Linked DNA regions of Filimonas lacunae. Each later gene encodes a partner of the first gene's protein in a complex. Links are inferred from orthologs where the notes say so. Each region holds a gene or a part of one and is shown on either strand. Other genes may lie near its edges.

Evidence for each region.
Region 2: the proteins of tsaE (region 1) and tsaD are in contact, whole or in part, in a crystal structure (PDB 6N9A), measured with the Thermotoga maritima proteins. The link is inferred for Filimonas lacunae from one-to-one orthologs. Residues at the interface, in WP_004082108.1 of Thermotoga maritima: Leu37, Gly38, Lys46, Lys57, Val59, Lys60, Ser61, Thr63, Phe64, Thr65, Leu66, Met67, Val69, Pro71, Tyr82, Arg83, Leu84, Asp86, Asp88, Phe89, Asp93, Ile128, Asp130, Glu131, Arg134; in WP_004082750.1 of Thermotoga maritima: Cys10, Asp11, Arg49, His50, Leu82, Gly84, Gly135, Gly136, Glu154, Thr155, Leu156, Asp157, Asp158, Ser159, Glu162, Asp165, Lys166, Arg169, Leu170, Tyr175, Lys213, Thr214, Leu217, Tyr218, Gln221, Arg222, Asn324.

What each region holds. Positions count from the first base shown.
Region 1 is NZ_AP017422.1:7,538,605-7,553,744, reverse strand. Bases 8,096-11,059 are described here. They hold tsaE (tRNA (adenosine(37)-N6)-threonylcarbamoyltransferase complex ATPase subunit type 1 TsaE), read left to right. Parts: upstream 8,096-9,355; coding sequence 9,356-9,763; downstream 9,764-11,059. Other genes in these bases: FLA_RS29915 (alanine dehydrogenase), read left to right, coding at 9,815-11,029; FLA_RS29925 (heavy metal translocating P-type ATPase), read right to left, coding at 8,096-9,215. Outside these bases: FLA_RS29950 (MBOAT family O-acyltransferase), read right to left, coding at 1-1; FLA_RS29945 (insulinase family protein), read right to left, coding at 97-2,181; FLA_RS29940 (M16 family metallopeptidase), read right to left, coding at 2,218-3,531; FLA_RS29935 (helicase HerA-like domain-containing protein), read left to right, coding at 3,617-5,143; FLA_RS29930 (RecQ family ATP-dependent DNA helicase), read right to left, coding at 5,146-7,059; more of FLA_RS29925, read right to left, coding at 7,062-8,095; FLA_RS29910 (DNA polymerase III subunit gamma/tau), read right to left, coding at 11,136-13,040; FLA_RS29905 (hypothetical protein), read right to left, coding at 13,229-14,401; FLA_RS29900 (L,D-transpeptidase family protein), read right to left, coding at 14,460-15,140. UniProt on the Escherichia coli protein: Required for the formation of a threonylcarbamoyl group on adenosine at position 37 (t(6)A37) in tRNAs that read codons beginning with adenine.
Region 2 is NZ_AP017422.1:478,567-493,517, reverse strand. What follows is about bases 7,258-10,032. They hold tsaD (tRNA (adenosine(37)-N6)-threonylcarbamoyltransferase complex transferase subunit TsaD), read right to left. Parts: upstream 9,263-10,032; coding sequence 8,252-9,262; downstream 7,258-8,251. Other genes in these bases: FLA_RS01925 (MlaE family ABC transporter permease), read right to left, coding at 9,289-10,032; FLA_RS01935 (hypothetical protein), read right to left, coding at 7,641-8,141; FLA_RS01940 (ABC-F family ATP-binding cassette domain-containing protein), read right to left, coding at 7,258-7,495. In the rest of the region: FLA_RS01990 (sensor histidine kinase), read left to right, coding at 1-520; FLA_RS01985 (hypothetical protein), read right to left, coding at 531-794; FLA_RS01980 (hypothetical protein), read right to left, coding at 1,026-1,289; FLA_RS01975 (helix-turn-helix domain-containing protein), read right to left, coding at 1,889-2,212; FLA_RS01970 (hypothetical protein), read right to left, coding at 2,398-3,093; FLA_RS01965 (RNA polymerase sigma factor), read left to right, coding at 3,321-3,629; FLA_RS01950 (hypothetical protein), read right to left, coding at 4,510-4,716; FLA_RS01945 (glycosyltransferase family 2 protein), read right to left, coding at 4,771-5,787; more of FLA_RS01940, read right to left, coding at 5,870-7,257; more of FLA_RS01925, read right to left, coding at 10,033-10,044; FLA_RS01920 (ABC transporter permease), read right to left, coding at 10,070-11,323; FLA_RS01915 (succinate dehydrogenase cytochrome b subunit), read left to right, coding at 11,493-12,194; FLA_RS01910 (fumarate reductase/succinate dehydrogenase flavoprotein subunit), read left to right, coding at 12,277-14,247; FLA_RS01905 (succinate dehydrogenase/fumarate reductase iron-sulfur subunit), read left to right, coding at 14,303-14,951.

The DNA.
Region 1 (15,140 bases):
AATTAAAAAAAATACGCTTACTTCCAAATTGAAAAACAATTAAAAAGCCGCAAATCATTGCTGACTGCGGCTTTGCGAGTAAAAATACTTTATAGATTATTTGAAGTCGGCTTCTGTTACTCCTTCATTCACCTTCACTTCTGTAACAGCTAACTCCATTACTTGTTGCTGTCCACCTGCTTCCACAGTACGCACAACTTTATAAGGAATCATAATAGCCCCTACCTTTTTGTAATTGCTTACTTCTACCGTTTCATTCATAGTAACTCCCTGCATAACAGCCGAATTCTCAGCCTTTACCAGCAGCTTGGATGCAACATCATAATACTCGGTTTGCACTTTACCGGCAGGAGTAGTTATTTCAATTTTATAGGCGTCTTTACCGGCAATGCTTTCTACACCTTTGGCAGTGATTTTAAAAGCAGCATTGTCCAGGTAATCAAGCTGTTCAACCAGGTAAACGTGTGCTTTTTTATCTGCGAGGTCTTCCTTATCCATAGGCTGTTTTTGGCCCATTTGTTCATGATAGCCATTATTGCCATCAAACACCTGCTTATCCACTACATTTCCCTGCATGCTTACCAATACAGCGCTTTTGTTAGGCGCCAGGCTTTTGGTTTCCAGCACCAATGTCATCCCCTGCATAGTCAATGACATTTTCTGCGACATAGATTTCAGCTTTTTCAGCTCATCCACACCACCCACTGTGTTGAGGTAATCATTCACTACTTTTTTGGCATCAAATGTAGCTTCCGCACTATTGGCTTTTGCAGTTACCGGTTGTGCATACTTATCGTATAAACGAACCGTGTAACCCAGTTTCTTTAAACCAGCTTCTACCTGTGCTGCCTTACCCACTACAATAACCCTGCTGCTGGGGGTGCCAAAGTATTTAACCGCTACACGCTGAATATCTTCTACTGTAACTGCATTTATCTTTTGCAGATAAGTTCTGTAGAAATCTTTAGGCAGGTTATTCAGTATAATGTTGGTAGCATACGTAGCAATACGCGCTGTATTCTCCATACCTAAAGCAAAGCTGCCATTGTATAAAGCCTTGGCTCTTTTCAATTCTTCCGGGTCTACTTTGGTAGTACGTATACGCTTGATCTCGTTTAAGAACTCCAGCACGGCACTGTCTGTTTTTTCATTCCGAACAGAGGCAGAAGCTGAAAAGGAAGTTTGATAGCGGCCTGCATTTACACTGGAATAAGCGCCATAGGTAAAGGCATGCTTTTCACGCAGATTTTTAAACAAATAGCTATCGCTGCCACCACCCAGAATCTGGTTGGCCAGTAATACCGCAAAATAATCGGGGTTGCTTAATGGCAATTCAATGAGGTTGGCTACTCTTATTTCTGATTGTACTGCATTGGGCACATCTACCAGGTCTACTTCTGTAGCAGCCGGATTTTTTACAGCAACCAGCTTAGGTAAAGTAAGTGTAGCGCCTTTCCAGCTACCGAATGCTTCTTCAGCCAATTGTTTTGCCTGTTCAGGCTTAATGTCACCGGTAAAAATTAAAAAACCACGGGAAGGAGTAACATATTGCTGATAAGCAGCCTTTACATCATCCAGGGTAAGATTACTTACCGTAGCTTCTGTTTCAAATTCCCCGCTTGGGTGGTTAACGCCATACAATAAAGCAGGAGCTACGCGACCCGCAATTTCCTTTACACTTCTTTCAGAACTTTTCAGTCCGGTAATAGCCTGTGATTTCAGCTTTTCAAAAGACTCCTGTGGAAAAGCAGGCTGCTGAATGCCTTCGGCCATTAAGCTAAATGCCTTCTCAAAATAACGGGTTAAAGAAGATGCACTACCACCGCTGGCACTTAATTCTACCTCTGCGCCCATCTGGTCAACCGCTTCATCAAATTCCGCCTTGTTTCTTTGTTTGGTGCCTTCATTCAGCATACCACCCATCAGGCTAAGCACACCCGCTTTGGCTCCCTCTGTAATAGGCCCCGCATCTATGGAGTAAGTAGCTGCCACTTTGGGCAGTTTATGGTTTTCTACCACCAGCACGGTAATACCGTTAGCCAGTTGATAGGTAACAGGATCGCCAATGGTAATAACAGGGGCCGGACCTGCCTTAGGACGTTTAGTCCTGTCTATTTTTGTTTGTGCCTGAATGTTGGTTAACAGTAAGGCACCCGCTATGATAAAATATATTCTTTTCATTTAATTTTCTATTTGTTGCTTCACAAAAAACGATGATTACTTACCGGGCAGATAATACAATACCACGCGTTGGTTCTTTTGCAGGTACTTTCTGGCAGCTTCCCTTATTTCTTCGCGTGTAATAGAACGTATTTCGTCCAGCTCTTCGTTAATGCGATTGGTGTTTTTGCTGTAAGTATAACCATCTGCCAGGTTTTCAGCCACACCCAGCATTTTGCTGTTGGCACTTACATAGTTGTTCTCAAACTGGTTTTGAATTTTCTGGTAGTCCGCTTCACTGATCAGGTCTTTTTGCAAAACAGCCACTTCTTCATCAATATCAGCCAGTAAAGAATCCAGAGAAGCATTGTTATTAGGCAAAGCCAGGGTAATATAAGCACCGTAATCTTCCAGGGCATAGTTAAACGCAGCCACCTGTAAAGCATTCTTTTTGTCATCCACCATTTTCTTATACAGGCGTGAGCTTCCTCCACCAGATAAAATAGTAGAGATCATTTCCATTACTTTCGATTCGCGCGTTTTGCTTCCCGGTATGCGGTACGCAGCAATGATAGCCGGAATTTGAATGTTGGCATCATATACACTGTCGATGATTTCATGCGCTAAAGGCCTTTCAACAATAGCAGGCTGCACAACTGGAGCACCTTTAGGAATTTCTTCGAAATAGGCTTTTACCAGCGCTTTTGTTTTTTCAATATCAATGTCACCGGCAATGCTCAATACTGCATTGTTAGGCACATAATATTTTTTGAAGAACGCTTTAAACTCGCCCAGCTTAGCAGCATCCAGGTGGTCCATACTGCCAATAGGCTGCCAGTGGTAAGGATGTTGTGCAAAAAGACGTTTAAACATTTCATCTGCAAACTTGCCATAAGGCTGGTTATCCAAACGCTGCCTTTTCTCTTCCTTTACCACTTCATTCTGTGTTTTCACACCAATTTCATTGATAACAGGGTGAAACATACGCTCACTTTCCAGCCACAAACCCAGTTCCAGCTGGTTGCTGGGGAATAATTCGTAATAATAGGTACGATCCTGTGTAGTGTTGGCATTGGCCTGACCACCATTGCTGGATACAATTTTGTCAAATTCCCCTCTTTTTATATTATCAGTTCCTTCAAACAGTAAATGCTCAAAAAAGTGCGCAAAGCCTGTACGGGCAGTGTCTTCATTTTTAGAACCTACATGATACATAACAGAAACGGCCACAACCGGTGCCGACTTATCCTGGTGGAGGATGACATGAAGCCCGTTAGCCAGGTCATACTCGGTAAACTGAACCTTTTGTGCAACAGCAATAGTACTGGTAGCCACCATTACTATTACAGCGCCCAAAAACTTACTTCGCATACGCATACGATTTTATAATTATGTGGTGATTAAGAAATACGGTGCAATAATAAAATCTTTATTAGCTTAGTTGTAAAGAATTTACATGAGCGCGCAGTTTATACAGGATGTACAGCAGGGATATAGTTTTAAAGGCGAGCAGGCACCACTGGGCTGTGCCATTTTAAACGGCGAACCCATAGCCGATGCGGCCGTTCATTTACCCCTGAAAACCATGAACCGCCACGGCCTCATTGCAGGCGCCACGGGCACGGGTAAAACCAAAACCCTGCAAATGATCAGTGAAATACTGAGCGATGCCAGTGTGCCGGTTTTGTTAATGGATATAAAAGGCGATTTGAGTGGTATTGCAGCCGCCGGCACCATGAACGGAAAAATACAGGAGCGGTACGACAAAATGAAACTGACCTGGCAACCTGCTGCCTACCCGGTAGAGTTATTGTCGCTTAGCACGGAAAAAGGTACCCGTTTACGTGCTACGGTAAGTGAATTTGGCCCGATACTGTTAAGCAAAATACTGGCATTGAACGATACGCAGGGTGGACTGGTAGCCCTGATTTTTAAATATTGCGACGACAACAAATTACCGCTGCTGGACCTGAAAGACTTTATAAAAGTATTACAGTACATAGGAAATGAGGGCAAGGCTGAGGTAGAAAAACTATACGGTAAAATTTCCACTACCAGCACGGGTACCATACTGCGCAAGGTGATTGAACTACAGCAACAAGGCGCTGAAATATTTTTTGGTGAGCCCAGTTTTGATGTAAACGACCTGATGCGCATTAGTGATGATGGCCGTGGCGTTGTAAACATATTGCGCGTAACGGATATGCAAAACAGGCCAAAGCTGTTTTCTACCTTTATGCTGCAATTGCTGGCCGAGCTATACTCCAGCAGTCCCGAAGAAGGCGATTTAGACAAACCTAAGCTGGTGCTGTTTATTGATGAAGCGCATTTACTATTCCAGGAAGCCACCCCGGCCTTATTGGAACAAATGGAAACCGTTATTAAACTCATACGCTCTAAAGGAATTGGCATTTTCTTCTGTACACAAAACCCACAGGACATTCCGGCTTCTATTTTAGGGCAGCTGGGTTTAAAAATACAACACGCGCTACGTGCCTTTACCGCTGCCGACCGTAAAACCATTAAGCAGGCGGCTGAAAACTTTCCCATCACCAGCTATTATCAAACAGATGAGCTACTTACAAAAATGGGGATAGGGGAAGCGTTGGTTACCCTTTTAAATGAAAAAGGTATTCCCACTCCGCTTGTACATACCATGTTATGCAGCCCTAAAAGCCGTATGGATGTGTTAAGTGAGCAGGAAATTGACAGCCTGGTAAGTAAAAGCAAGCTGGCCAGCCATTATAACAAAGAGGTAGATAGCAACAGCGCTTACGAAATACTTACTGCCAAACTGGAACAGGCTGCGCAGCAACAGGAAGAAGAAGCCGATGAAAAGAAAACTACCCGGAAAGAGAAAAAAGAAGAAAGCTTTTTTGATAACCCGATAGTTAAGCAGGCTGGCCGTACTGCCGCTGCTATTATTACACGCTCGTTATTAGGTGTGCTGGGGCTGGGCGGTACCACTAAAAAAAGAAGATAAATTTATACACGATACAGATAGCCATCATTATGCATGGCTATCTTTTCTTCTGCCAGCAAAAAGCGAATCACTTCCTGCACCTTTCCTTCCGCAACATCCGGCAGCTGCGCCACCACCTCTTTTAACGGATACTGCTGTTGGGCAATAACACGGTACACCTCCTGCGCAATTTGCTTAAACTCAGCCGTAGTAATACCAGTGGCCGCTTTGCGGGTCATGCAGTTATCACATACTCCACAATCCCTTCCATTCTCTTCCCCAAAATAGGTAGCAATATACCTGCTACGACACTCTTTTTCTAAGTGCAGATAACGTAGCATTGTTTGCATACGTTGCACATAAAGTTCTTTTCGTTGCGCATAGTTTTTAACATCAATATGCAAAAAATTAGCGGGGGCTCTGTTTAAGATATACTGTATCTGTGGCTTCTCTTTTTGTGGGAGATATTCAATAATGTCTAACCGGTGCAGCTGCATCAACTGCTGTTTCACCTCTTCTACCGTTAAACGGCATAAACGGGCTATCTGCTTTTCATAGATGGCTACATGGTTATCATAAATACCTTCATAACTACGCAACAAACATTTGGTTACCCCGTCTAGTTGGGGGTATACCGTTTCTATCTGAAACAGTTGATCGCGGGCGGCCATAAACTGCACCTGGGCCGGAATAAACACGTTCTCTTTAAAGCTCAGATGCCCTTCCTGCTCCAGCATTTTAATAGCATTCATAGCCAGTCGTGGCTCTAAATGAAAATTGCGGGCAAACTCATTAAAATCAAAATCATAATAAACACCTTCCCCTACCCCCACAGGAATATTCAAATAGTCGGCCAGCGCCTGGTACACCTTCTTAATATCTTCAATGGCAGGGTAACGCATATCAGGCAACTCCTGTAATGCTTCTACATCCTGGTGCTGGTATAACAACACGGCATAGGCCTTTTTACCATCCCTGCCTGCACGCCCTGCTTCCTGGTAGTAATTTTCCAGGCAATCCGGCACATCGTAATGTATAACCGTGCGCACATCCGGCTTGTCTATGCCCATACCAAATGCATTGGTACAAACCATTACCCGCACCTCCCCGCTTATCCATGCTTTTTGTTTGGCACTTCTATCATCCTGCGGCAATCCGGCATGGTAAAAATCGGCTCCAATACCCTGCATCTGCAAAAGCCTGCTCACATCCTGTGTACGGCGGCGTGTGCTGCAATACACAATACTGCTGCCTTGTACTTTTTCCAGCGCCTCCAGTATCTTATTTATTTTACTATCTACCTTAAATACCCGGTAGGCCAGCTCCGGCCTGTCGAACGATTGTTGAAACACCGCTGGCTTTTTCAGCTGCAGGCGCTCTATAATATCCTCCTGCACCATAGGGGTGGCAGAAGCGGTTAAGGCAATACAAGGAACAGATGACGACAGTTGCTTACGCAACTCTCCTATGCGCAGGTAAGAGGGACGGAAATCGTAGCCCCATTGCGAAATACAGTGGGCTTCATCCACTACCAGCAGGGAAATATCCAGTGCATCTATATACTGCAAAAACAAGGGCGTATTCAAACGTTCCGGCGATACATATAAAAAACGGATATCTACATCCCGGGCTACCTCGTCTAATGTACGGCGCACTTCTATATTGTTCATACCGCTATGGATAGCCATTGCCCCTATTCCTCTTTTCTCCAAACCTTCTACCTGGTCTTTCATCAGGGCTATTAACGGCGTTACCACCAGGCATACTCCGCGATGCATCATAGCAGGCACCTGAAAGCATAGCGATTTTCCGCCACCCGTTGGCAGCAGGGCAAACACATCTTTTCCTTCCAGCAGTTTGTCTATGACCATTTCCTGTGCTCCGCGAAAAGAGGGGTATCCCCAATACTTATGTAAAACCGCTATTGATTGCTTCATTCTTATGCTACCTTCTTCCAGTTTAAGCGCACTGAATTAATGGCCAATACTACATCGCTCAGGCCCATTACCAATGCACCGAAAGTAGGACTTAAAAATCCAAAAGCCGCCACCGGAATGGCTATTATATTATAAATGAACGCCCAAAAGAGGTTTTGCTGTATGGTTTTATAGGTGTGTTTGCCAAGGCCCAGCGCCAGCGGCAGCTGCTGCAAGCCGTGGTTCATTAACACCACCTGGGCACTTTGCATGGCTATTTGCGAAGCATCGCTTAACGAGATGCCTACCGTAGCCCTGGCCAAAGCAGGTGCATCATTAATACCATCCCCGATCATAGCCACGGGTGCCTGCTGATTGTACGCTGCAATGCGTTCCAGCTTGCCTTCGGGCGTTTGTTCGGCCACTACTTCCTCTATACCTAAAGCCTGAGCTACCTGGTTACATTTTTCCAGCGAGTCGCCACTCAACAATATGGTTTTAATGCCCCGGGCATGCAAGGCATTTACCACCTGTCTGGCTTCAGGGCGAATATCATCGGCTACATCTATCCAACCCAGCAACTGGTTATTGCGGGTAATGTATATGTTATGGCCACTGTGCTGCGTTAACTCCCTCACTCCCTTAAAAGAAGTGGCCGTGTAGGTATTGCCTTCCTTATCAGTTCCCTGCATACCCAGGCCTTTTATCTCTTCCATTTTAGCCCAGCGTATTTCGTCTTTGCTTTTCCATTCTTTAGCAATGCAACGGGCAATTGGATGGTTGGAATACTTTTCCAGCGAAAAAGCAATTTTTTTAAAGGTATCTGCTGTAGTGCCGGCAGGCTGCTCCCCTTCTCTTTGCGCAGTCATTTCCCAATGCTTCAATGCAAAACTTCCGGTGGTAAGGGTGCCTGTTTTATCAAATACCACCTGTTGTATATTCCGGAAAACTTCCAGACTGCGTGCATTTTTAAACAATACACCATTGCGTGCGGCACGCCCCAGCCCCACTGCAATAGCCGCAGGAGTTGCCAGCCCCATGGCACAGGGACAGGCTATTACCAGCACGGCAATGCTTCTTAACAAGCTTTCGGTAAAAGTATGTTGCCCTATAAACCAGTTGCCTGCCAGTGTTATAAAAGCAATACCCAATACCACAGGCACAAAAATGGCGCTGATTCTATCGGCCAGTTGCTGTACCGGCGGCTTTTCGGCCTGTGCTTCTTTCACCATTTTCAGTATATGACTCATTACTGTATCCTCGCCTACAGCCGTTACATACACTTTTACACTACCATTCTCCAGCATGCTGCCGCCAATCAGTTTATCATTCATCTTCTTTTCTACCGGCGCACTTTCACCCGTAATAATGGCTTCATTTACGCTGGCATTGCCCGATAAAATTTTACTATCCATAGGCACATACTCGCCGCTTTTAATCAGCAGCAGGTCACCCACTTTTAAATGAGTGCTTTCTACCGGGAAAATATGCTCATTATGTGCTTCATCATAAGCTATCATATTGGCCATGATCTTTTGCGAAACGGTAAGCTTACGAATGCTGGCTTGCGTGGTTTCTACCGATTTGTCTTCCATCCAGTTACCCAAAAACACCAGGGTTAAAATGGTAGCGGTAGTTTCATAAAAAAGATAATTACCGGGGTTGCTGCTAAAGGTGCCTATCAGGCTATATACAAAGGCCGCTGTGGCACCCAGCGCCACCAGCACATTCATATTGGGAATGCCCTTTACCAGGCTTTTAATGGCACTACGTCCAAAAAAATCCATCCCTACCAGGTAAACCGGTAAAGTAAGCGCCAGTTGCACCCAATGGTTCATCAAAAAGTGAATATGCACCCCGGGAATCATATGTATCATCAGGGGCAATGTAAACACCAGGCAAAACCAAAAACGTTGCAGGTGACCGGCAAATAATCTCTTAGGTCTGGGCTTACCATCTTTACTGCCCTCTCCATTAGTAACATGATACCCCAATCCTTCTATTCCTTTTTCTATATTCCCTTTGGTATGAGCGTTTTCGGGGAGTTCGAAACTAACATCGCCCCCTATAAAATTTACTTTTACATTATCCAGCCCTTCTCCTTCCAGATATTTATGTATAGTGAGCGCACAATTGGTGCAGCTCATCCCTTCTACCTTCCAGTTCACTTTTTCCATAGTCTAAAGCGTTTTATGATGCCAGTACAAAGTTACCAAGCTTGCAAAGGCGTGCATTTTCGATATTTGAAATATCTTTTTTACATGGTTGCAAAACCCTGTTCCCGCAAAACCTGGCCGGTAAAAATTACCTTTGCCACATGGAAATTACTTTTCAATTACACCAGGTAGCAGAGGTAACCCGCAACATATGGGATCAATACCAGCAACATACCGTGTGGGCATTCCATGGTAACCTGGGGGCCGGTAAAACTACGTTTATACATACTTTATGTACGCATTTACAGGTAAAAGACACCGTTAGCAGCCCCACTTTTGCCATTATTAACGAATACCAGAGTGCTGTTTGCGGTACTATTTATCATATGGACTGGTACCGGATGAAGGATGAAGAAGAGGCCATTATGGCCGGAGCAGAAGACTGCCTGCTCAGCGGCAAACTGTGCCTGGTAGAGTGGCCCGAGAAAGCAGAAGGTATTTTACCAGATAACACACTGCACATTTACCTGGAAGCAGATGGCCCCGAAAGCAGGCGTTTGAGCATATAAAGGCCATTTTTAGCTAAAATTGAGTAATTTCATGCTTTATAAGTAATAGACATGTCAGCAGGAAAGCCTATTGTGAGTCCATCTTTTAAGTATGAAACCCTGGAAGAAAAGCTGGATATAAAACGCCAGGGTGCATCTCTTACCATTGGAATTCCCCGCGAAAATGCCTTTCACGAAAAAAGGATAGCCCTTATCCCCGAAGCAGTGGGTGTGCTGGTAAACAACGGCCACACGGTAGTAATGGAACACAAAGCCGGGGAAGGCAGCAAGTACAACGATAAAGATTATGCCGAAGCCGGCGCTCGTATTGTATACGAAAAGCAGGAGGTATATAAAGCCCCTATCCTCGTAAAAAGTGCTCCTATTACAGAAGAAGACATCCCCTTTCTGCAACTGAATCAAACCGTTATATCTCCCATTCACCTGTCGGTGTTAAAGAAGTCGCTGATGGAAAAGCTGATGGAAAAGCGCATTACCGCACTCAGCTTTGAGCATCTGAAAGACGACAGCGGCACCTTTCCCATCGTACGCAGCATGAGTGAAATTGCCGGAAGTGCTGCCATGCTTATTGCCGGTCAGTACCTGGGCAGCCCTAACGATGGCAAAGGCGTGTTATTAGGGGGTATCAGTGGTATTCCGCCTGCCAAGGTTATTATTATCGGAGCAGGTGTGGTGGGCGAATTTGCCACCCGCACCGCATTGGCACTGGGCGCTTCTGTAAAAGTGTTCGATAATAATGTATACCGCTTAAAAAGATTGCAAAACAACCTGGGTATACGCGTTTGGACCAGTGTGATAGAGCCCAAAATACTGGCCAAACAATTAAAAACCTGTGAGGTGGCGGTAGGTGCTTTAAGCAATGATAATGGCCGCTGTCCCATTGTAGTTACGGAAGAAATGGTAATGGCCATGCGCCCGGGTGCAGTGATCATAGATGTGAGTATAGACAGGGGCGGTTGTTTTGAAACCTCCGAAATAACCACACACGACCAACCGGTTATTATTAAGCACGACGTTATCCACTATTGTGTACCCAATATCCCCAGCGGATTTGCCCGTACTGCCAGCCAGGCTATCAGTAACGTGCTGATGCCATTGCTGTTAAGCGCCAGCGATGAAGGTGGATTTGACGAGATGGTATGGCACAACTTTAACCTGCGCCACGGCATTTACCTATATAAAGGAGCCCTTACCAACTTTTATATCAGTCAACGTTTCGATCTGAAATATACCGATCTGAATTTATTGATTGCCAGCAAAAGATAACCACTTTATCTGCCCTCCACCCTGACATCTATAAACAGGAATGCCGGTTGATGTACCGGCAAGTATCCACCTGAGCGGATGATATTGTGCAGCAACCGGAACCGGATTAATAATCCAGTTCCAGCTTCAGCCTGTCTTTTAACTCTCTTAACCACGGATAAGTATCAGATAGCTTATCAAACTTCTGACGGCTGTTTAAGCCTAAATTTACCGGTACCTCTTCCGCTTCTTCCTCCTCGTTCAATATCACATAATAGGCTATACTGCGGTTATAGAAATGCTGTTGAATAGTATCCAGTAAGATAATGCGCTCCTGCTCAATAAAGGTTTGCTGAATCAGTGAGTTTACTGTTACGCTAAAACGCACTTCCGACTCAATGTTAATTTTACTAAGCCTGAAAGTATTGGCGGCAGAAGGCTTTTGCATCCCTTCCAGCTTTTGCGCATAAGCATCCCATACCTCACGCAGCCTTTCCATGCTTAAAGGCAATGCTTCTTTTACTTCTTCAATCTGGTACTGATCGCCATACTTATCACGCAGTGTATCCAGCAACGACTTCTTGCCTTTAGCAGGTAATGCTGTTCTGTTCATGGGCACTACCGGGGCACGACCCTGCGGCTCGGCCACTGCGGCGCCCGTGTTCACCACCACATTGTTCATACCGGGATTACCTGCCGTCGAAGTCCCACCGTTGGTAAAACCACCATTACCATTGTGCATGCTTCCACCAGACGCACCGCCGTTAGGTTGCGGGGGCCTTGCAACTCCCCCCTGGTTGTCGATATATAATTTAGCCCCTACTGTAGCAGCAGCTGTTTTTTGCTGCAGGGAAGGAATCATGCGCACTTTTAGCGCAAGGGGACCATCAATTCGTTTTTTTTTTGCTACCACACCGTTTTCAACGCTGAGTTCCAATGCCTGCTGTAAAAAGTTGAGTTTGATGAGGGTAAGCTCTACGTGCAGGCGTTTGTTACGCGCCATTTTAAAATGAATCTCCGCTTCATTCAAAATATTCAGTGCACTTACCAGGTAAGCGCCGTTTGCTTTAGCAGCAGTAGACGTATACTTGTTCTGCATGCCTTCTACCACATCTAATAACACTGCCGCTCGCGGATCTTTACATACCAGCAGGTTACGTATAAATTCAGCAAAACCGTTCAATACCAGGTCGCCTTCAAAACCTTTCCGGTTAATTTCATCATACAACAGCATGGCTCCGGCCAGGTCTTGTTGCATCAGGTAATCCAGTAAGCGGAAAAAGTAATCATGGTCCAGTATGTTCAGGTGCTCCAGGGTGTTATGGTAGGTAACTTCCCCATTGGTAAAGCTGACTATTTTATCCAGGATACTCAATGCATCCCGCATACAGCCTTCGCTTTTCTGGGCAATTACCTGTAAGGCACCTTTTTCGGCCTTAATCTCTTCCTTATCTGCTATTGACTGTAAGTGATCTACCGTATCGTTACCGGTAATACGTTTAAAGTCGAATATCTGACATCGGGAAAGAATGGTTGGTAATATCTTATGCTTTTCGGTAGTGGCCAATATAAAAATGGCATAGGATGGCGGCTCTTCCAGCGTTTTCAAAAACGCGTTAAAGGCGCTGGCACTTAACATGTGCACCTCATCCACAATATATACTTTATATTTACCGGCCTGTGGCGCAAAACGCACCTGCTCTACCAGTGAGCGGATATCATCTACCGAGTTGTTACTGGCAGCATCGAGCTCGTGAATATTCAATGAAGTGCCTTCATTGAAGGTGCGACAGGAATTACACTGGTTACAGGCTTCCCCATCCGGTTTTAAACTCTCACAGTTAATAGTTTTGGCCAATATACGCGCGCAGGTGGTTTTACCTACACCACGTGGCCCGCAGAACAGGAAGGCATGCGCCAGCTGGCTGTTCTTAATGGCATTTTTGAGTGTTGTGGTAATATGCGCCTGCCCCACCACAGTATCAAACTCCTGGGGCCTGTACTTCCTCGCCGAAACAATAAACTTATCCATATCGACTGCAAGATACTTTTTAAAGCAAAAAACACCACTCTCTATATCCTTAAAGTTACCCCCACCCTTACCCGCGTCTGTGCGAAAAACCAGACACATTTTATTTCCTGCACCACAATAAAAACAACAGGCTATAAACGAAAAACGGGAACCATTCCGTTCCCGCCTTCAAAAATCATATTCAACAACTATTTGTACTCCATAATCGGATGGCGCTCAAATGGTTTGTTTCTATCGAATAAGAAACGGTAGGTAACCATTCTTCGACTTTGCTCGCCACCCAGGTGCTTGTAAATATTAATCATCTTCGGGTTCCAGTCGCCACTCCAGCCCATTTCGTACCGGTCGTACCAGCCTTTACCCTGTATCAGCAAAGCGCCTTCATAAATCATAAAGGAGTCTACACCCAGTGCCTGGAATTTAGGAACTACCCCAAAAGCCACACCAGTAAAAATGCGGCAGGCATTGTTCTTTTTCATTAGCAGCAAACGCAGCTTCTGTAACAGGCCCAGTTTACCGTTAAACCGTTTAAAATACTGGTTCAGGTCAGGAATGTTAATCCACATAGCAATAGGCTCTTCTTTGTAATAGGCAAACCATATCAGGCGCTCATCCATTACAGCCTTCATTTTATTAAACAGCTTCAATACTTCCTGGGTCGTAATTTCTTTGGCCTCTCCATGTTGTGCCCACGCAGCATTGTATACCGTTGCAAAATCCTGGGCATGCTTTTCCAGGTTTTTCACATCAATATGTTTTGCTTCATAACCCGCTTTGCTTTTAAACCGGGCATGACGCTCGGCAAAACGTGCAGGCAGCGGATCATTTACATTCATCGCATAGTAATACTGGTTGTAAAAGTTGCTAAACCCGTATCCTTCCAATAATGCTTCGTAGTAAACAGGATTATAAGGCATACCATAAATAGGCTCCTTGTCAAACCCCTCCACCATCAGCCCCCACCATTTATCCCTGTCGCCAAAGTTGATAGGCCCATCCATCGCTTCCATACCTTTGCTGCGTAGCCACTCTGCTGCGGTATCAAACAACTTATTAGCAGCTGCCTGATCGTTGATGCAGTCAAAAAAGCCCACACCACCTGTTGGGAAGTCTGTGCCAAAGTTCACGTACTTGCTGTTGGTAAAAGCGGCAATACGCCCTATTAAAGCACCTTTGTCGTCTTTTAATATCCAACGCTTTGTTTCACCGTATTTATAAGTTTTGTTTTTGCTGGTATCAAAAACATCATTCACTTCATTATCTAAAGGGCGTATATAGCAAGGATTACCCTTATTAACGATTACATTCACGTTAATAAAATCCCTGGCTGCAGAAGGGTTGTTTACTTCAATTACCTGCATGTAACTTTTCAGTTTAGTGCAACGAAAGTAAAGCATTCACCCTATAAATGCTTCCCCCTTAGTTTTTCACAAATAACTTGTCGGCCATCTTAGCATCATGACCATAGATGTCTTTGCGGAAATTAAGCTTACCTTCTCCATCTACCCAGGCCGTCAGGTAACAGATAAATACAGAAACCGGGTTGCTTACAGTTACCCATTTCTCCTTAGAGCCATGCATGGCGCTGTCTATTTTTTCAGTCGTCCACTCTTTCTGATCAGCCAGCAGGTAACCAGCCATTTTAGCGGGCTCGGCAATGCGTATGCAGCCATGACTAAAGCTGCGATTGGTTCTGTCAAACAAATCGCGGTTGGGTGTATCGTGCAAGTAGATATTATAATTATTAGGAAACAGGAATTTCACCAACCCCAATGAGTTTTTAGGTCCCGGTTTTTGTCTTACCACGGGCAGGCCACCCTCTTTACCGGTGATTTCCATATTCTGCCTTTCGAGGTAATTGCTGTTGCGGGCCATACCTGGCACCACTTCATTTTTTACTATACTGGAAGGCACATTCCAATAGGGCGCAAACACTACATACTTCAGCTTGCCGTTGAAGATAACTGTGCTATTGCCTTCTTTACCTACAATCACATTCATATCAAAAGCCTGCTTTCCTTTTTCAAATACATGTAGTTTGTATTCCGGAATATTCACCAGTATATAATCCGAATCTTTATCACTCGGCAGCCAACGCAT
Region 2 (14,951 bases), 7.1 Mb from region 1 along the record:
AGCTGTAAAGATTACAGAGGGAGAGCAGGCCTATTTCCCCCAAAAAAAGAAATTTGACTTTCTGGAACTACTTAATACTATTGCTCAACTACGAACGATGGAGGACACCAGTAAAAGAAATGTAAAAATAATTACATCAGGTATTAACGAAATACAGTTGAACTCTGATTACATCCTAGTTTCACAGATACTCAATAACGTGTTGCAAAACGCTTTTAAATATTCCAAAGGCACGAATGAAATTGAAGTAGAATGCACCAGGCAGAACACAGATTTGACAATTGATATAACCAATTGGGGAGACACTATACCTGAAGATGCACTGGAAGTAATATTTGAACCATTTAAACGAATCAATCCAGAACGTACCGGAGTTGGGCTAGGGCTTTATATTTCAAAACAGATAGTAACAGCCTTGCAGGGAAAGATAAAAGCAACAAGCTTTAAAGAAGAGGGTAAGAACACATTCACAATTGCGCTTCCGAATTGCATAGTAATAAATCAATTCAATAGAGCATGAACGTTATAGGTTACTTTAAATACTCTTTATTATTTGTACACTTTAAATTGAATTTATGTAGCTGGCCATATGTCATACCGAAAAGTTGAGCAAGTCGCAATGTCTCCTTTGCATTGAATTCAGCAGTGTCTCTTGATTTCTTCCGAAGAGTAGCGTTACGAAAACCGCCATCCAGTGCAAGCCAGGATATACTATATAGGTCAAAGATTTCTTCCCAGGTCTTAATCTTACCTGACAGAATTCCATCTTTAACATATTTAGGATTTCTAGCCATAAGGGCGAATTAACAGCCATTTTACTACCTGTCAATATTTTTTGAACCATGTGAAAATTCTTTTTGACCAAGTGTAAATTTTTTTTGACCAGGTGTAAACTATTGAGCATGAAATTGTAGACTCCCCGCCTAAGCAGAAAAGCGGTTTAATATTCAATGGATGTAACCTTAAAATGTATAACTAGAGAAGTGATTTTCTTATTACAAAAACACAACCAGGCAATTAGGAGTTTATTTAAAATATTCTTTATTACCTGTGCATTTTAAATTGAATTTATGCAGCTGTCCATACGTCAAACCAAATAAGGCAGCCAGTTTGAGGGTTTCTTTCGCGTTAAAATCAGCTGTATCTCTTGACTTTTTCCGGAGAGTGGCATTACGAAAACCACTATCCAACGCAATCCATGAGATACTATACAAGTCAAAGATTTGCTCCCAGGTTTTTATCTTACCTGTAAGAATTCCTTCTTTGACATATGTTGAGTTTCGCGGCATTCAATAACGAATAAACGCTGATTTTACTAGTTGTCAATATTTTTTTGACCAAGTGCAAATTTTTTTTGACCATCTGTAAACTTTTTTTAACCAAGTGTCAACTTTATTTACGTTTGGTCAAATTTTTACACTATTTTAGTGCTGTCCCCCATCAGTCGCATTTCAGCTCATTTAGCAGCTAATCCGACCGATCGCTATTGCACTCAATAGGTATATACACGGTAAAGAACTAACCAATAATTCTATGACATATTAAATATATTGGTTGCAAAACCAGAACTACATCTGCCTGTAGTGGCAGTATTATGACGGGGGTACTGTGAAAACAGTATCTCGTAACAGGTAGCAATGCCCTTTCAGTATCGACCTGGGAGGGCAGTTTTTTAAGTATAAAATCCGGAAAGCTTCCCAATATGAAACCCAAAACTCCATTTTTGAGAAACAATAACTAACAATCTATGTAAATCCCTATTTATCAACTATATAAAACATGGCACGTGTTTAGTATTTCATTAAGAAGTCCGTTTTTAATCCGAAAGATAATTGTGAACTGTGGAGGGCCAGAAGCTGAACTGCGCCCTCTTTTTTATTAATAATAATTACGCCACGTGCTTCAAAATCGCCATTTGAATTACACTATTATTCCCTCTCTTCTGTTTGATGTAGGCGATCACTTCTGACTTAAAAAAATAGACACGCCCACCTTGCTTATGAAATGGCAAACCTCCTTTCATCCATTCATGTAATGTTACAAGCGACACTTTAAATATTCCAGCAATTTCTTTCCTGGACAGTAGCGGCTCCTGCTCCGACGTAGATTCGTTATTCAGTTGGATAGATGATAAATCACCAATACATTCTTTTATTGCTTCTTTTATCCACCGCTTAAAGTCACCCTCATTAGGAATTAAGATGGTATCCATAGGTTAGTGTATTTATGTGAGAAAAAATTATCTCCATAAACCTACTCTCCTAACCAGTCAGCATTTAACAGTCTTCCCGTAGACTGGTACATATAAAGAAACCTTTACTGTTCTTATCTAAACCTTAAATATGAAGCCCCCAGAAGACACCGGCGGGCATATTTCATTTTAAATTCTATTCGATACTAATTTAGAAGATAAGATGGAAAAGATCGCAATATGTCATGCAACTCATCCTTTATTTTATATTCGTCATTCTCTTTACCCTCCTCACTTATATTATTACAACTCTCTTTCGTATGCCGCTCCCGTATAAAATCATCTAACCCAAAAAACAATTTCAACATTCGTAATTCAACCTCTATTTCAGGCCACTTTAGAGACAGTAAGGCTTTATAGGAAAAAAAGTTATTCTGCACATTCATACTCCTGAAAGTCAGGTTTGCCCTGATATACTGTCTCTCTTCTTCACTTTTGAAACTGCTTTTATTTTGTTCAATGAACTTTTCGGCCATCTCAAAATACACATCTCCGGAAGAAAGATCAGCATTTATATTTCCATCCATACGCCCCACATTAATAATAAAAAAAAGGTAGCTTAAAATTCCGTCCCACACACCTACGTAAGCCGAATCATACTCGTCCCACCAGGCATTATCCAATACAGCCACTAATGTGTCAGTTAGTAATGGTTCTACTCCTTTCGGCCATTTGATCTGCGGTCCAATTTCAAGTATCCAGGCTCTTACACTTTCGTAAAAACCTGTGTTAACAATAGATGCTCTTTTCTTCCAGTGTAATCGTGGATCAGTGGGAAATGGTGGCACCATGTTATAATACATATGGGGGAACACTTTGTGCCAGGTTAATAAACGCTGCATTTTGGGGCTCATTTTTATTAAAAAATAGTTCACCCATATTGTACCTTTTCACGTTATAAACACCTAAATTAGTTTACACATGGTCAAATAATAAACATCATTAACTATACTGAACAAAATGAACAAACATAATTGCTTTAGCCACTTTAGTTTTACTTCCCAAATTTTGGGCTGTAAAATGGACTACAGTATTTAAAACGATAAAAACCAAAACTAATCAGCACCTTATGGAACAAAAAGAACTCGACAGAATAGAGGAAATAATCCTATTCAGGAAAATGTCAAAAGGCGATACAGCAGCCTTTGATTTTTTTTTTGATAAGGTTAGCAATCGGGTTTACGGATACTTACTGAAAATGACCAAAAACGAAGCGATTGCCGGAGAATTACTACAATCAGTTTTTATAGAGCTTTGGGATCAAAGAAAAAATTTTGATACTGTTATGTATCCCCGTGCCTTTTTGTTAAAAATCGTTTCCCAAAAACTATATCCCGTAGTATTAGAAATACTTAAAAAAAAATATCATAGAGCCTGATATTTATACATTTCCTTTTACCAACCCTTTTTCCAATTTATCCAAGGAGAGATGCCTGTTTTCACCTATTCCATCAAGGCTAGATTGCGTGATGCTAAGGTTAATCTATTAACCCTGAATTAAGCCCTAAAAAGCCCCTTCCAGCCTTTTAAACAAGAAAGCCTAGTAAAGCCAAATAAAAGGAAACAAAGAGCCTAAAAAGGCTGCATTTCAGTCACTTCAATATAACCAAAATCATTAAAACCCTTATACAGTATACATTTCAGCGATTTTCACTATTATTTTTCGTATATTTACTATGGTAAAGGCCCGTAAAGTGGGCTATATTTCATCATTTGCTCTTTGAAAAGTTGATTGATCTCTCCCCAGGCTAAAAGCTTAAAAGTCGGTAAGATGAAGTTAGGCAGGTGTGGTGTAGGTTAATCTGGATTAGCGAATTTCGGAGCCGAAAAGTTTTTGTTTGAATTTGTTTGAATTTGTTTGAATTTTGTTTGAATTTCTACAAAAACGACAAAGGCCGCACAATGTGCAGCCTTTGTAACTAATTGAAAATCTGTGCCCCGGAACGGACTTGAACCGTTACTCGCATTGCTGCGAACAGGATTTTAAGTCCTGCGTGTCTACCAATTCCACCACCAGGGCGAACCAAAAGAACCAAATAAATATCGGTTCTTTTACCAGAGCGGAAGACCAGGCTCGAACTGGCCACCCCGACCTTGGCAAGGTCGTGCTCTACCAAATGAGCTACTTCCGCGTATCCTTTATAAGAGCCTCACAATCAATGTTTTGTTTCTTTATTCTGTGTCCTTATTGATTGGGAGTGCAAAGATAGAATTCCGTTTGTATTTTCAAAATTTTCTTTGCACTTTTTTTTCTTTTTTTATTTGTACTCAGGAGTGTACTTAGTGCTGCTCTGAATTTCAATATCAGGTTTGCCTTTGTAACGGTTTTTGTACAAACGGTAGCAACCGCCTAATACAAATGACAACAAACAGAAGAAAGTTACATAAAACACAAAACGTGATGAGCTTACTCTGTTATACTTAAAATCTTTCTCTTTGTAGTTATCTTCTATCTCGTGTGACATATTCTTGAGTATTGCGTGGCAAAAATAAGGATGTGAATTAATATAACCAGCCTGTTACTGAACAATTTCTGTAAATATCTTCCTTCCTTTTAAAAAATACGCCCACACAATAGAACGTTCCACTACACCAGCCAGTTGGCGCATGGGTTTAATAGCCACCGGCCTAAAGGCTTTCTCTGTTTTAGTCCAGGCAATTACATCATAGTGTGCTTTAAAAATGGCTTTTACACTATTAGTATCTCCACTCAGAATACATTTAAACGCAAATGCCCAATCCAGCAGAATACGGAAAGGAATCTTCCATATTTTTTCCGAAGCAGGCAAATTCTTTAGCAGCATGATAATATTGTTGCGGAAGTTGAGATAGGTTTTGCGATGCCCTTTAGGTAAAGTGCCCCCTCCTACGTGATATACCACTGATGCGGGGCAACAGTATAACTTATGCCCTGCCAGTTGCACCCGCCAGCACAGATCAATTTCTTCCTGATGAGCAAAGAAATATTCATCCAGTCCACCTGCCGCATGATATACATCCGCTTCAATAAACATAGCTGCGCCGGAAGCCCAGAAAATAGGTATGGGATCGTTGTATTGTTGTTTGTCTTTCTCCAGCGTCTCAAACACGCGGCCACGGGCTAAAGGATAACCCAGGAAGTCGAGCCAGCCACCAGACGCACCAGCATATTCAAAATAATCTTTCCGGTGGTAATCCAGCAGTTTGGGCTGGCAGACTTTAATAGCGGAGTCTTGCTGCATTAATGTTATTACCGGCTCAATCCAGTTGGGTGTTACTTCCACATCCGAATTCAGCAACACATAATAATCACTCTTTACCTGCTCCAGTGCTTTGTTATAGCCCCCGGCAAAACCATAGTTGCTGGTATTGAGAATAAGTTCTACTTGCGGAAAATTCGCTTTTACAAAAGCAACAGAGTCATCTAAAGAAGCGTTGTCGGCTACAATAACGCGTTTATTAGTATAGGTAGAAGCCAATACGGAGGGAAGGAATTTTTCAAGGTAATTTCTTCCGTTGTAGTTTAGAATTACAATAGCAACTTCAGGAGGGTTCAAGCAAATAGTTTTATCAAATGTACGGCGCGGAAAATAACATTCCGCGCCGTACGTCATTCTATGTTTGTATCTGGTAGATGAATTAGCTGTACATCTCTTGTCTCAGTTCTTTCACACGTGCATCGGCCAGGTACTCATCAAACGTCATCAGACGGTCAATGATGCCTTTAGGCGTTAACTCAATAATACGGGTAGCTACCGTTTGCATAAACGTATGGTCATGAGAAGTAAGCAACACTATACCAGGGAAAGCATTACAACCTTCGTTGAAGCTTTGGATACTTTCCAGGTCAAGGTGGTTGGTTGGCTGATCAAGCACCACTACGTTAGGGTTTTGCAGCATCATGCGGCTTACCATGCAACGTACTTTTTCACCACCGCTTAATACGTTGGTTTTTTTCGCAATATCATCACCGCTAAACAACATTTTACCCAGGAAACCTCTCAGGAAAGGTTCATCAGCATCTGTTACATGTGGTGGAACGAATTGACGTAACCAATCTAACAGGCTTAAGCCTTCTTTAAAGAACTCACCGTTTTCAATAGGCAGGTAGGCAGGTGTAATGGTAGTGCCCCATTCAAACTTACCGCCATCGGCCTTTTCATTATTATTGATGATTTCAAAGAAAGAGGTAACCGCCAGCGGGTTTTTGCTCAGGAAAGCAATTTTATCGCCTTTGTTTACACTAAAATTCACTTTATCAAACAGCTTGCTGCCATCTATGCTTTTGCTCAGGTTTTCCACGTTCAGAATCTGGTTACCCACTTCACGCTGCGGCTGGAAAATGATACCAGGGTAGCGGCGGTTAGAAGGTTCAATTTCTTCAATGGTTAATTTCTCCAAAGCTTTTTTACGGGAAGTAGCCTGCTTACTTTTAGAGGCGTTGGCGCTGAATCGGGCAATGAAGTCCATCAAAGCCTGACGCTTCTCTTCTGTTTTCTTATTCTTATCGGTGGCCTGGCGTGCTGCTAACTGAGAGCTTTCGTACCAGAAAGTATAGTTACCGGTAAATACTTTAATCTTACTTCTGTCCACATCCGCAACGTGTGTACATACCTGGTCCAGGAAGTGACGGTCATGGCTCACTACCAGTACCACGTTCTCGTATTCGGCCAGGAAGTTTTCCAACCAGCCAATGGTTTCAATATCCAGACCGTTGGTAGGTTCATCCAACAACAGGATGTCGGGGTTACCAAACAGAGCCTGCGCCAATAACACACGTACTTTCATGTTAGAAGGAATGTCCTTCATCAGGCTGTAGTGCATATCGTCAGTAATACCCAGGCTACCCAATAAGGTACCAGCATCACTTTCGGCAGTGTAACCGCCCATTTCACCAAATTCGCCTTCCAGCTCACCTGCTCTCAGACCATCTTCTTCGGTAAAATCTTCCTTTAAATAAATGGCATCTTTCTCGTGCATCACTTCCCACATTTTCTTGTGGCCCATCAGCACGGTATTTAATACCGTATGCTCATCAAATTCAAATTGGTTTTGTTTAAGGAACGACATACGCTCACCTTTCGTAATCTCCACCGAACCTTTGTTCGGCTCTATTTCGCCGCTCAGAATTTTCAGAAAGGTGGATTTACCTGCACCGTTTGCTCCGATTACACCGTAGCAGTTGCCTTTCATGAAATTGATATTTACTTCATCAAACAACACCCTTTTACCATAAGCCAGGGTAACATTTTTAACACTGATCATGCGTATTGCTCCTTAATAATTTATGCTGCTGCTTATTGCAGACAGGCCGCAAAAGTAGCACATTAATAGGTATAAAAAATAATGCGGGAACAGTAGATTCATCCACCTGCCGTTCCCGCACCTTTGATAAATTGTTTACAAAAGATTACTGCTTGCTGAAATCATATACAATATATACAGTGTTCCCTTCAAAGTTGATAGGAGAACGCAGTTGCATGGAGGTTTGATTCAAGGCGCTTACTTCCATACGATAACCTGTGGTTACATTTTTAGGCTTTACACCACCATCAACCCTTTTAAACTGGAAATACTGCGACTGACCTGATTTTTCGGTTGACCAGAAGATAAAACGTTCACCTGCAATACATTCTGATGCGCTGGCGTTCACCACATAGCTACCCTTTCCGTTCGATTGCAGGTTCCACTGGCTACCCTGTAAGCAGGAATAAGGCACATCGTCAAACACTGTGGCTTTAAACTTGGTGCCGGCAGGAATACCTTCAAAATGAATATTATTCAAAAACCAGGTGCCTGAATATCCCCATTTTTCGCTGTTGGTAATGCCTTTTGTGGGTCCGCAGGCAGTAAATGCTACAGAGACGAATGCTATGAAAGCAATAAACAGGTACTTAGGATGCTTTACCATAAAGTTATTTTTAGGATTATTTACAATTGCAGTGCCAAAGTTAAGGCACTGTTTGTCTAATTGTTTGAAAAATAAAGGGTTAAACAAAATATAAACATCGACGAATAGCACTACCATTCCGACCTGGCCGATGGCCCAACGTCCAGGGTAACAAACTTCCCACCCAGGTACTGGTGGTAGGCTGTAATGGCAATCATCCCCGCATTATCGGTACAATATTGAAAGGAAGGAATAAAGGTTTGCCACCCCTGCTGTTCGCCCATTTCTTTCAGCCGGTTGCGCAACCCGCTATTAGCACTTACCCCTCCGGCAATACATATTCTTTTAATACCCGTTTGCTGTACGGCCTTTTTTACCTTTTTCAACAATATATTAATAATGGTATGCTGTACGGAAGCACATAGATCGGCCACATTTTCGGAAACGAATTGCGGATTGGCCTTGGTTTGCGCCTGTAAAAAATACAAAACAGAGGTTTTAAGGCCGCTGAATGAAAAATTCAACTCCGGAATCTGTGGCTCGGCAAATGTGAAAGCTTTAGGATTACCGGTTTGGGCATATTTATCTACCAACGGACCGCCGGGGTAAGGTAACCCTAACAGTTTAGCTGTTTTATCAAACGCTTCTCCTGCTGCATCGTCAATAGTTTCGCCCAGCACTTCCAGGTGTAACGGACTGTGCGCCAACACAATCTGTGTATGACCACCGCTAACAGTCAAACACAGGAAAGGGAATTCCGGTTGTGGATCTTCAATCAGGTTGGCCAGCACATGCGCCTGCATGTGATGTACGGCTATCAGGGGTTTGTCCAGCGCCAGCGCCAATGATTTGGCAAACTGTCCGCCAACCAGCAGGCTGCCTATTAAACCCGGCGCCTGTGTAAAAGCAATGGCATCCATATCGGTCAGCTGCTTCCCGGCTGCTTGTAAAGCCGCATGCACCACCGGCACAATATTTTGCATATGTGCCCGGCTGGCCAGTTCAGGAACTACCCCGCCATATTGTTCATGCACCGCCTGACCGGCTATGTAATTGGATAAAATTTTCCCGTTTTCGCAAATGGCCGCACTGGTTTCGTCGCAACTCGACTCAATGGCCAGTATTCTGATATCTTGTTTCACCCTGCAAAATTACAATATAAAACCACCTACATGTTGAGCATAATAGAGGTGATAATAAAATCTGCTATCAGAATCAGTATACAATTAATGGTAACCGCCTGGGTAGCTGCTTTGGTAACAGCCAGCTCATCTCCTTTGGCATAATAACCCATAAAACCCGATATACTGGGTATTAAAAAAGAGAACACTACAATTTTTACAAAGGCCATCGTAACGCCAAACGGTTTAAAATCGTTCAGCAAACCAAAATGATATTCATTAGCAGTAAGTATCCCTTTACTTACACCCGCAATGCCACCTGCAATTAAACTCACAACTACTGCTACTACCATTAAAAGCGGGATCATGTACATACCCGCCAGTATGCGCGGTAATATAATAAAGGCTTTGGTGTTAATACCCATGATTTCCTGTGCATCTATCTGCTCGCTTAAACGCATGTAGCCTATTTCAGAAGCAATGCGAAAGCCAACAATAGCTGATAACACACAGGCTATACCTGTAGGCGCCAGCTCCAGGATAACGGAGTCGCGCGCCACCATACCAATTACAAATTTTGGGATAACAGGAATAGTGATCATGTACGCGGTTTGCACCACAGTTACCATTCCTAAAAACGCAGAGATACCTATTACAATCCAGAAAGTACGCAACCCAATCTCTTCACACTGCTGTATAAAAGCCTGCCAGTAAAGTTTGAAATTTTCGGGTCTGCCAAACGCTGATTTTACTAATAATATATACCTGCCTACAAGAGTTAATACGTTTACAAGCTGCTTCACGGGGTGCAATTTACAACCCTCCGGCTTATTTAGAGCGAATAGCTTCTACCGGATTCATTCTTGCCGCCATTAATGCGGGTATAATTCCTGCCGCTACCCCTAATATAAGGCATATGCTAAATGCCAGTATGATAACACCAGGGGCAATGATAATAGGAAATGGCAGTACGGTACTCAATCCCGCCGCCAGCAACCACACCAGTATTAAACCAATAACACCGCCTAACAGGCACAGGAAAGCGCTTTCCATTAAAAATTCAGAAAGTATAATTGTTTTTTTCGCACCAATGGCTTTTTTCAAACCTATCTGGCTGGTTCTTTCTTTTACGGTTACAAACATGATATTGGCTACACCAAAAGCCCCTACAATTAAACTCAGGCCTGCAATGGCCCAGCCACCAATATTCACCGTTCCAAAAAAGCCGCCTATCTGGTCGCTGAAAGCACTGATATCATTTAAGGCAAAATTATCTTCTTCCGTAGGACCTAAGCGGCGTATCTGGCGCATCACACCTTTCAGTTCATCCTGCAGTGCAGGTGTAGGCACATTCTCTTTTCCCTTTACCATAATATAGGGATCGAGATAAGTGGCATTTACATTATAGATACTGGCAAAAAATCGATACGAGGTTATTAATACATGGTCGTAATCTACTCCCCCAATCAGGCTGGAACCTTGCTTGGCTATCACTCCTGCAATGGTTACATTTTTCCTGTCAAACGAAATAGTTTTACCTACTGCCCTTTCGGCATTTCCGAACAATTGTTCGGCATTTTCAAACCCTATCACTGCCACTGCGCTGCCCTGCTTAAACTCCGCGTCTGTCATGTAACGGCCATAGGCAATATCAATGTTTTGAATGTTGTTGTAATCTTCGCTTACCCCATTAATATTTACATTGCTTAACTGATTGTCTTCGTAAGATATAGTAGTAGTGATAGAGTTAAAATAGCTTACATAAGCGGCTAACGAACTGCGCTCTTTTATAAAAGCCACCTCACCGTATTTAGGCACCGGGCGGTTTACAAATTTCCACCAGGGATAGTCACTGCTATTGGTGTATTCCCACTTATCTATATAGATACTGTTACTGCCAAAGTCGCTGATTTCTTTCTGAATTTTTCCCTCCATACTGCCCACCGTAGCCAGCACCCCTATAATACAGAAGATACCTATAGTGATACCGAACAGCGATAAAAATGTACGCAGCTTGTTTACTTTCAGCTCTTGCAAAGCCATTAAGAAGCCATTCAATAATATACCTGCAACTTTTAGCATGTATCAAATTTACAAGACAACCTGACAGAAATACATGGTATTTTATGAGCGGTAGCTAACAGTTGTTTATGGAACTATCAAAAGTTCCTGAAAATAAATTTTTCCAAAAAACGTAAACTGAAGATCGTGCCCTACCTTTGCAGCGAAATTCGTTCACAAATCTCTCATTATGACCTGGAAACAAGTGTTTACTTCTTCTGTGGGCCGAAAATTGACAATGGGCCTGTCCGGAATCTTCCTGATTTTATTTCTACTGGTTCATGCAGGGCTGAATGCCTGTATCTGGGCCAACGATGATGGTGAAATGTTTAACAGAGCTGCTCACTTCATGGGTGATAACGTAGTCCCGCGCATCCTCGAAATCGGGTTATTTGTATTTATCCTGTTACACATTATTCAGGGTTTTGCACTGGAAGCCAGCAACCGCAGCAAAAGAGGTGTTGGTTACGCAGTTAACTACGGCAACAGAGGTAGTAAATGGTACAGCCGCAGCATGGGTTTATTAGGTACTATCATTTTATTGTTCCTGATTACCCACCTGGTACATTTCTGGGTTCCTTCCCGTTTTACCGGTTTGGATGAAGTTGCTTTAACCAACGGTGTTATGGTACACAATCTGTTTAAGCAAATGGCTATTGTGTTTGAAAACCTGTGGGTTGTAGTATTATATGTAGTAGGTTGTATTTCTCTGGCCTATCACCTGGCGCATGGTTTCCAGAGTGCTTTCCGCACTATGGGCGTGCACAACAAAAGATATGTGGCCATGATTAAGTGCATGGGTTACGGTTTTGCAGTTATTGTGCCGCTGGCTTTTGCCCTAATGCCTGTTAGCATGCACTTTCATTGGATCAATATCCCAACCTACAACTAAAATCATTAAACGCATAAGAACAAATAGCAGGCCGCTGGTCAATAGCTCCTGTTACACTTGTTAACTTATAAACTTGGAAAAAATGTTAGACTCAAGAATTCCTGCCGGAAAATTAGAGGAAAAGTGGACCGATTATAAAGGACATTGCAAATTGGTAAACCCTGCCAATAAGCGTAAGCTGGAAATTATTATAGTAGGAACCGGCTTAGCAGGTGCTTCAGCTGCAGCTGCACTTGGCGAAATGGGTTATAAAGTAAAAACTTTCTGTTTCCAGGACAGCCCTCGCCGTGCACACTCTATCGCTGCACAAGGTGGTATCAACGCCGCCAAAAACTATCAGAACGATGGCGACTCTGTATTCCGTTTATTTTACGATACCATTAAAGGTGGCGACTACCGTGCACGTGAAGCCAACGTTCACCGTTTAGCTGAAGTAAGCGCTAACATTATTGACCAGTGCGTGGCACAAGGTGTACCTTTTGCACGTGAATATGGTGGTTTATTAAGCAACCGTTCCTTTGGTGGTACACAGGTACAAAGAACATTCTATGCTGCGGGTCAAACCGGTCAGCAATTATTAATAGGTGCTTACCAGGCGTTAGAGCGTCAGGTAGCATTAGGTACTGTTACTCAATACAGCCGTCACGAAATGCTGGAAGTGGTTACCGTTGATGGTAAGGCACGTGGTATTATTGCCCGCGACCTGGTTACCGGTAAACTGGAAAGACACTTTGGTCATGCTGTATTATTATGTACCGGTGGTTATGGCAACGTATTCTATTTAAGTACCAACGCTATGGGTAGCAACGTTACCGCAGCGTGGAAAGCACACAAAAAAGGTGCACACTTTGCCAACCCTTGTTACACTCAAATTCACCCAACCTGTATTCCTGTTACAGGCGACTATCAAAGTAAACTGACCCTGATGTCAGAATCTTTACGTAACGATGGTCGTATCTGGGTTCCTAAAAAACAAAACGATACCCGTAAAGCTGCCGACATTCCGGAAGACGAGCGTGATTACTACCTGGAAAGAAGGTATCCTGCCTTTGGTAACCTGGTACCACGTGACGTGGCTTCCCGTGCTGCAAAAGAAAGATGTGATGCCGGTTACGGTGTAGGTACTTCTAAACAGGCGGTTTACCTCGATTTTGCAGATGCGGTTATCCGTTACGGTAAAATTGAATGTGGTAAACTGGGCATCGAAGCTACTGCAGAAGTAGTTCGTGAGCATGGTTTAGCAGTAGTAAAAGAGAAATACGGTAACCTGTTTGATATGTATGACAAAATCACAGGTGAAAACCCATACGAAACCCCAATGCGTATTTACCCTGCGGTACACTATACCATGGGTGGTGTTTGGGTAGACTATGAACTGATGACTGCCGTACCAGGTTTATACGCTTTAGGTGAAGCTAACTTCAGCGATCACGGCGCCAACCGTTTAGGAGCTTCTGCACTGATGCAAGGTTTGGCTGATGGTTACTTTGTAATTCCTTATACTATCGGTAACTACCTGGCCGATGAAATTTACAACAAGCCTATCTCTGTAGAACATGAAGCATTTGCTGAGGCTGAAAAATCAGTAGCCGACCGCCTGAGTACCCTGATGAACATCAAGGGTAAGCAAAGCGTGGAAAGCCTGCACAAACGCCTGGGTAAAATCATGTGGGATAAATGTGGTATGGGCCGTACAGAACAAGGTTTGAAAGAAGCGATTGAAGAAATCCGCGCGCTGAAAAAAGAGTTCTGGAGCGATGTAAGAATTCCCGGTACCATTAACGAGTTTAACCCTGAGTTGGATAAGGCTGGTCGTGTGGCTGACTTTATTGAATTAGGAGAACTGATGTGTATCGATGCACTGAACAGAAATGAAAGCTGCGGCGGTCACTTCCGTGAAGAATATCAGACTCCGGATGGTGAAGCACAACGCGACGATGCCAACTACATGTATGTAGCTGCGTGGAAATACAAAGCTGAACATGAGTGGGAATTGTTCAAAGAGGAACTGAAATACGAGGTGATTAAACCTTCACAACGTAACTACAAATAATTAAATACTAAACCATTAAAACCCTCCCCTTAACCGGGGTATTACGGAGGTTGCTATGGAACATTATAATATGAACCTCACACTGAAAGTGTGGAGACAAGCAAACAGCGATTCTAAAGGCGGATTTGAAACGTATAAACTGAAAGATATTTCTTCGGAAATGTCTTTCCTGGAAATGTTCGACGTACTGAACGAGCAGCTGATTCATGAAGGTAAAGATGCAGTAGCGTTCGACCACGATTGCCGTGAAGGTATTTGTGGCGCCTGCTCTATGTATATCAACGGTAAACCACACGGCCCATGGGAACTGAACACAACCTGTCAGTTACACATGCGTGCGTTTAAAGATGGCGATACCATCGTTGTAGAGCCCTGGAGAGCAAAAGCTTTCCCGGTTATCAAAGACCTGGTAGTGGACCGTTCTTCTTTCGACCGCATTATCCAGAGCGGTGGTTATATTTCTGTAAATACCGGTAATGCCGTTGACGCCAACTCCTTACCTATCAAAAAAGAAAAAGCTGATGCCGCTTTCGCTGCAGCTACCTGTATTGGTTGCGGTGCGTGTGTAGCAGCTTGTAAAAACAGCTCGGCTATGTTATTTGTGAGCGCTAAGGTTTCGCACCTGGCCTTGCTGCCACAAGGTGAGCCCGAAGCTGACACCAGGGTACTGAACATGATTGCTCAAATGGATAAAGAAGGCTTTG